DNA from 3 places in the Pseudorhizobium halotolerans genome. Region 2 is predicted to be linked to each of the others. Evidence: predicted binding sites of a transcription regulator. Region 2 holds the regulator's gene; each other region holds the start of a gene.

Region 1 (2,263 bases), 720 kb from region 2:
GCCCGCAGATCCGGCCGATCGACGAGGCGGTGCGGCGTCCAGCCGTCGACGGTGATGAAGGGCTGCACCTTCTTCAGCGACACGCCGAGCCGCTTCAGATCGTCCAGCCGCAGCCGCGAAAACCGGCGCGCCGAGAGGATTGCCTTAACGGTCTTGGTGCCGAGCCCCGGCACTCGCAGAAGCATTTCCCGGTCGGCACGATTGATATCCACCGGGAACCGGTCGCGATGCCCCAGCGCCCAGGCGAGCTTGGGATCGAGATCCAGATCGAGCATACCGTCTGCGCGCGCCGAGGTGATCTCGCCGATGTCGAACCCATAGAACCGGTAGAGCCAGTCCGCCTGGTAGAGCCGATGCTCGCGCATCAGCGGCGGCTTGATCAGCGGCAGGTTCTTCGACGAGTCTGGGATTGGGCTGAAGGCGGAATAGTAGACGCGCTTCAGGCCATAGCTTCCATAGAGCCGCGCGCTCGTCCCAAGGATCGTTGCGTCGTTGGCGCCGTCCGCGCCGACGATCATCTGTGTGCTCTGTCCGGCAGGAGCAAAACGGCGCTTTCGCTTCGTCTGCAGCGTCGGCTCGCTCATTTCCTCGATCTTGAGCCGCAGTTCGCCCATGGAGCGACGAATTCCATCCGGCTGCTTTTCCGGCGCATACCGAGTGATTCCGGCATCGGTCGGCAGTTCGATGTTGAGCGACAGCCGATCTGCGTAGAGTCCCGCCTCCTCAATCAGATGCGGCGACGCTTCGGGAATGGACTTGAGATGAATATAGCCGCGGAAGTTGTGGGTCGTTCTCAGTTCCCGAGCGATCCGCACCATCTCCTCCATCGTGTGGTCGGAGGAGCGAATGATGCCGGAGGACAGGAACAAGCCCTCAATGTAGTTGCGCCGGTAAAACTCCAGCGTCAGCCAGATCACCTCCTCCACGGAAAAACGTGCCCGCTCGACGTTGCTGGACGAGCGATTGATGCAATAGGCGCAGTCATAGATGCAGAAGTTCGTGAGCAGGATCTTCAGGAGCGAGATGCAGCGACCGTCCGGTGCATAGGCATGGCAGATACCCGATCCTTCCGTGGACCCCAATCCGCCGGAAGCCTCCGAGCTGCGCTTGCCGGTACCGCTGGAGGCGCAGGATGCGTCATATTTGGCGGCGTCGGAGAGAATGGCCAATCGTTCTTTTAGCGACTTCTTCATTAGCGCGTTCACTATATGTTCTTTTGCGTGGGGTCAAGGTCCTGGTGACAAGTCCGCCGGGACCTTGAAACCGGCACAACCTGCCCCATCTCGAAATTGCTGGAACTTTCGCGATGATCTCTGTTATAGTTCCAGAAATTCTGATGTGTGGATGGTTCCGAAGTTTCACTCCGGAACCTGTTTCTTTTTGTGGCCGCGGCGAGCGCGGTCGCATCGTGAAGGGCAAGGAAATGGTCGAAAAGGTACCGATGACGCAGAATGGCTTCACCCAGTTGCAGGAAGAACTGCGCTGGCGTCAGCAGGAAGAGCGTCCCCGCATCATCGAGGCGATCGCAGAGGCACGCGCCCATGGCGACCTCTCGGAGAATGCGGAGTACCATGCGGCCAAGGAAGCCCAGAGCCATAACGAGGGCCGCGTCAGCGAACTCGAGGATCTGATCGCGCGCGCCGAGGTCATCGATCTCTCAAAGATGTCCGGCTCGAAGATCAAGTTCGGCGCTACCGTCAAGCTGGTTGACGAGGATACTGAGGAGGAAAAGACCTACCAGATCGTCGGCGACCAGGAAGCCGACGTGAAGGCGGGACGGATTTCCGTTTCCTCGCCGATCGCCCGTGCCATGATCGGCAAGGAAGCCGGCGACTCGATCGAGGTCAATGCGCCGGGTGGCTCCAAGGGCTACGAGATCCTCTCCGTCAGCTGGGGCTGACGCCCCCTTGTCCTCGCTGAGAGACATCACCGTGATCGCGCCGCACTTCAAGCGGCGCCTGTCCGGCGTGACATCGACCGTTGTCCAGCTCGTGCCCGAACAGGTGCGGCTCGGCCGCGGCATTGTCACGCTGGGGCCTGGACTTCCCGACAGCCTGCCGAAGATGCGATGGACGCAGCTGCCGGAGCTCTGGAAACGCCCCGCGGGCGCGCGTTTCCGGGTCTGGCACGCCCGGCGCAACAGCGAAATGCTGCCCGGCATCCTGATGCGATCCGTGCTGCGCATGCCGCTGAAGCTCCTCTTCACCTCCGCGGCACAACGCCATCACTCCCGCTATACGAAGTGGCTGATCCGCCGGATGGA
Region 2 (2,263 bases):
TTGGAGCCGGCGCGGCGCAGGGGAGGATCCCGAACCATCGATCTTCGCCCGCGGCAGGCTCGCGCCGGTGCTGACCGGCTGGCACTGGATGGCGGGGATTTTCGCCACCTCGCTGATCGGCGGCCTGTCGACGGCGATCTATTCGATGGAGCACTTTCACCGGCTTGCCGGCTATGGCCTGGCGGCCAACCTCGCCGTGATGCCGATCATCTCCTTCGTGGTCATGCCGGCTGGCCTGCTCGGTATGTTGTTGATGCCGCTCGGGCTCGACGCGCCCCTCCTGAAATTGATGGGTCTGGGGCTGGAGGCGGTCATCGCGGTCGCAAAGCACGTGGCTGCCTGGGGTGGAGACGTCGGCACCGGCCGGCAGCATCCCTGGTTCCTGTCGATCGCCTCGATCGGCTTCCTGATCGCCCTGTTGCGTACTCGGCTTAGGCTGGTCGGCGTGCCGATCATGGCGCTCGCCTTCGCGCTGAGCTCGCAGGCGAACCGATTGCCCCAACCTGATATTCTGATCTCCGACGACGGCGCGCTCGTAGCACTGCGGGGCAGCGTTCTTGCCACCAACCGTGCGCGCCCGCCAGCCTTCATCTTCGACCAGTGGCAGCGCGCCCTGCTGCTTCCCGAGCCCGTCGCTCCGGTCATGTCTCCGGCAAGTGACATTGGCATTGCGGCGGCAGGCGATCCTTCCGCGAAAGCCGCCCTGATCGACGAACAGCGTGACCGGATCCGGTCGGAAATGTCGTCGATGCTCGCTCTCGCCGCAGCTGATGCGGGTCGATTCCATTGCCTGCCCAAGCTGTGGTGCGTGGCGGTAGCCCATGAGGGCGGAGTCAGTATTGCCGTGGTCGAGGATCCGCGACTAGCAGGAAGCGCCTGCGATCTGGCGGCGCTGGTTGTCGCCCCTCGCGCGCGGTTCGACGAATGTCGCGCGGGTGCCGTGCTGCTGAACGCCGCAAGCCTGAGAAAGACTGGCGCGATCGAAATCTATCTGAACGGCAGTCCCGACCCGTCCCTGTGGCGGGTCAACGCGGCAAGTGCCGGAACCCGCCGTCCATGGACCAGCCACCGTCTCTATGACTGGCGAAATGACAGCTTCGACCAAACGCTTCCCTTAGCGCTGCTGCGAATGATCAGTGGTAGCGGCGGATGAGGCCGACGAGCTTTCCCTGAACCTTCACCCGATCGGCGGGAAGGATGCGAGTCTCATAGGCCGGGTTGGCAGCCTCCAGCGCGATCGAGGCACCGCGGCGGCGGAACCGCTTCAGCGTTGCCTCCTCGTCATCGACGAGAGCCACGACAATGTCTCCGGGGCTGGCCGTCTGGCCGTTGCGGATGATGACCGTATCCCCATCCAGGATCCCCGCCTCGATCATCGAGTCGCCCTTGACCTCCAGTGCATAGTGCTCGCCGGCGCCAAGCATTTCGACAGGAACCGCAATGTCGTGCGTATTGTTCTGGATCGCCGAGATCGGCACGCCCGCCGCGATACGTCCCATGACCGGCACGCTCGTGCTTGCGTTCTCGTTGCTTGCGGCGATCGGCGAGGGGGCCGGCGCCGGCTTCTGCTTGCCGAGGCTGCCCTCGATGACGCTCGGCGAGAAGCCGCGGCGCGGCTGCAGGCTGGTGCTGTAGGCTTCCGGCAGCTTTATGACCTCAAGTGCCCGCGCCCGATTGGGCAGCCGGCGGATGAAGCCGCGCTCCTCGAGCGCAGTGATCAGCCGGTGAATGCCCGACTTCGACGCCAGGTCGAGCGCATCCTTCATTTCGTCGAAGGACGGAGGCACGCCCGACTCCTTCATCCTCTCGTGAATGAAAAGAAGCAGTTCCTGCTGTTTGCGCGTGAGCATCCGGGTTCCCTGACGATGAAACAAATACGGAACAGACCATATATGTTCCGGGTGTGTTCCGCAAGGCTAAAGTTCCAGCTGCGTCGGCGTGCTTATGCCTTGGCTCCGTGACAGAGGCGGTGGTTGCTGTTATGGACATCGCGTCCGCCGCAGCCGGGTCCACGCGACGGAGCAGATGCCCGCTTGAAAGGAGTGCCGCCATGGACGTTAAGCCCAATCCCGAAGTTTTCGTGGGTGAAGGCCAGGGCCGCGTGTTGTTCTCCCAGCAGGCTCGCTTCTCGCTGATTGCCGGCCCCTGCCAGATGGAAAGCCGCGACCACGCCTTCATGATCGCCGGAAGGCTCAAGGAGCTCTGCGCCGAGCTCGGGATCGGCCTTGTCTACAAGTCCTCCTTCGACAAGGCGAACCGGACA
Region 3 (2,263 bases), on a different contig from region 2:
AAACGCCACGAGCCGCCCCAGCGCCGGCGTGCCATCCGGTCCGTCGGCAGATGCGGGAAGACTAATGCCAGAATGCGTTGGCCCGCTGATGGAAAGGCGAGACGACTCTGGTGGCTGGGCGAGGGAGAATAGGCGGTCACGGGAATTCCACTCCAGGGTAAAAGAGAGCGGAGCCGGGTTGCGGCTCTTCTCAAGCGTCAGACGGAAGACTGGAAAGCCGATGCTGCCGCCAAGCATGGCTCCATTGAGAAGGACTCGCTCCGAAGCGGGTCCCGGTTCGGCACGGAATCGGAAGACGGCGCTGCTCGCCTCTTCCTCGCCCGCATGCCGCAAGAGCAAGATCGGCCGCCTCGCCGCCTTTGCCCGCAAGCTGAGCCTCCGGCTCTCGGACAGGCCGAATGCAGAAGGATTGCCTCTGATTTCGAGAATGGTCGCGGCCAGCGCACCGCTCGCTACTGCAGTTTCCGCCAGCCACAACGCCTCCTCCAGCTTTCGAGGTGTGGCCTGGAGGAAGTGCTTTATCTTGAGACCATATTGCGCAAGCCCCACCGGATAGGGCAGTCCCGCCTCGCCATTGGAGAACCTGTCGCTGATCCACAAAAGGGCAGAGGCTTCAGCCTGCCGCTGGATAAGAGTCGCCAGCGCCAGAACAAAACCACTGCCTGCTCCGGCATTGCGCATGGCAGATGTGCGGATCTCCGTTACGCCATCTAGGGGCAAGCCACCATCCAGTGCTGCATCCATGTCTGGAAGGCCGATCGCAAGCCGATGGGGAAATCTGATATGGTTGGTTTTCTGTTCACCCCGCGCCTGCTCCTCGCTTATCAGCGTGGGAGCCTTGCTTTCCAGTTTGGCAATCGTCTTACGCAGGGCAAAAAGTCTCTCCTGCGCCGTGGCATGCTTGGCCATGGCGTCAGCTCCATTCGATATGTTCACTTTATGTTCTAATGGATTCCAGAGCTCTCCTGAAGAGTCAACAGCCATTTTAAGGGAAGAGCCGGCTTCCTCAGGAGCTCTATGAATCCTCTCGAAAATTTCCGGAAATAGATTATATGAGCTCCAACAAGGAGCATCTATGGCCCGTATAGACCAAACCGACGATTGGCGGGATCGCCACGCGCCGACCCTCAGCGCTTTTGAATCGTTGGCCATCGAAGCCTATGGCAACCTGCCGGAAGAATTTCGGGCGTTGACGACCAATCTGACCATCGAGATCGAGGATTTCCCGGATGACGAGATCTTCGAGGACATGGCGCTGGAAACGCCCTTCGACCTGCTCGGCCTCTTCGAAGGGCGCGGCATTTCCGAGCGCTTTTCCATGGAGACCGGCGAGCTGCCGAACCGCATCCGGCTCTATCGCCGTCCGATCCTGGATTACTGGGCCGAGAACGAGGAAACGCTGGGCGATATCATCACCCATGTGCTGATCCACGAGATCGGTCACCATTTCGGTCTGAGCGACGACGATATGGAGCGGATCGAGGCGAGCGCCGAAGAGGCGACGGATCGCTGATCCGCCCCTCTTCTTGAACCAACTCTACTGCTCGCCGAGCTTCATGTCCGGATGATAGTCCTTCCCTTCGACAGTCTTCGTGACTGCCTGCCCGCAATACATCCTGTTTTCGGCGGCATTGAAGCTGTGGCTGGGTGATCCATGCAGTTCCCAGCCCTTGTTTAAGGCATCGGTCACACGGTGGCAGAAGGAGGCGTCGTCGGGTCCTGTCAGGAAGCGGTAGAGTTTCATGCCTTGGTCTTTCTTTCAGAAATCAATCGAGCTTTGGCCATGAGCCGTTCCGCCTGTTCCAGGTGAAGCCGCTCGACCATTTTCCCGTTCATGTTGATGACGTTGAGGCCCTCCGCGGCCGGATCGGCAAAGGCGTTGATGATTGCTTCGGCCTCCGTGAGCTCCTCATCCCACGGTCCGAACGCACGGTTGGCAACCTCTATCTGGGCGGGATGGATCAGCATCTTGCCATCGAAACCCATGGCACGGCCTTGCGCGCATTCGACCGTTAATTCTCCGGTGTCGCGGAAATCGTTGAAGACGCTGTCGATCACATCCAGGCCGTGGGCCCGAGCCGCCAGCACCACCTGCATCATCCACGGCACCAAATAGGCTCGCCCAGACTGGGACAAAACGGCTGTTTCCTTGCGCAGGTCGTTGAGGCCAAGCACGAGACAGTCCAGCCGCGCATCGGCCGCGGCGATGGCCGCCGCGTTCAGCACGCCCCCTGCCGTTTCCATCATCGCCCAAAGCCTTACG

What was found. Region 2 encodes LexA, which represses DNA repair genes until DNA is damaged. Its sites were predicted from a motif close to TGTTCNNNNTGTGTTCNG; they were not measured.
Region 1: the regulator LexA is predicted to act here: its motif matches at 1,199-1,216, upstream of FN060_RS10720 (putative DNA modification/repair radical SAM protein).
Region 3: the regulator LexA is predicted to act here: its motif matches at 930-947, upstream of FN060_RS02060 (ImuA family protein).

Annotation. Positions count from the first base shown of each region.
Region 1 covers NZ_CABFWE030000005.1:1,184,193-1,186,455, forward strand. The annotation lists gene FN060_RS10720 (putative DNA modification/repair radical SAM protein) at 1-1,193, opposite strand, end outside; gene greA (transcription elongation factor GreA) at 1,424-1,900, shown strand; gene FN060_RS10730 (glycosyltransferase family 4 protein) at 1,917-2,263, shown strand, end outside.
Region 2 covers NZ_CABFWE030000005.1:464,798-467,060, forward strand. The annotation lists gene FN060_RS07190 (ComEC/Rec2 family competence protein) at 1-1,153, shown strand, start outside; gene lexA (transcriptional repressor LexA) at 1,134-1,850, opposite strand; gene kdsA (3-deoxy-8-phosphooctulonate synthase) at 2,051-2,263, shown strand, end outside.
Region 3 covers NZ_CABFWE030000001.1:439,577-441,839, forward strand. The annotation lists gene FN060_RS02060 (ImuA family protein) at 1-909, opposite strand, end outside; gene FN060_RS02065 (metallopeptidase family protein) at 1,076-1,513, shown strand; gene FN060_RS02070 (DUF1737 domain-containing protein) at 1,538-1,744, opposite strand; gene FN060_RS02075 (HpcH/HpaI aldolase/citrate lyase family protein) at 1,741-2,263, opposite strand, start outside.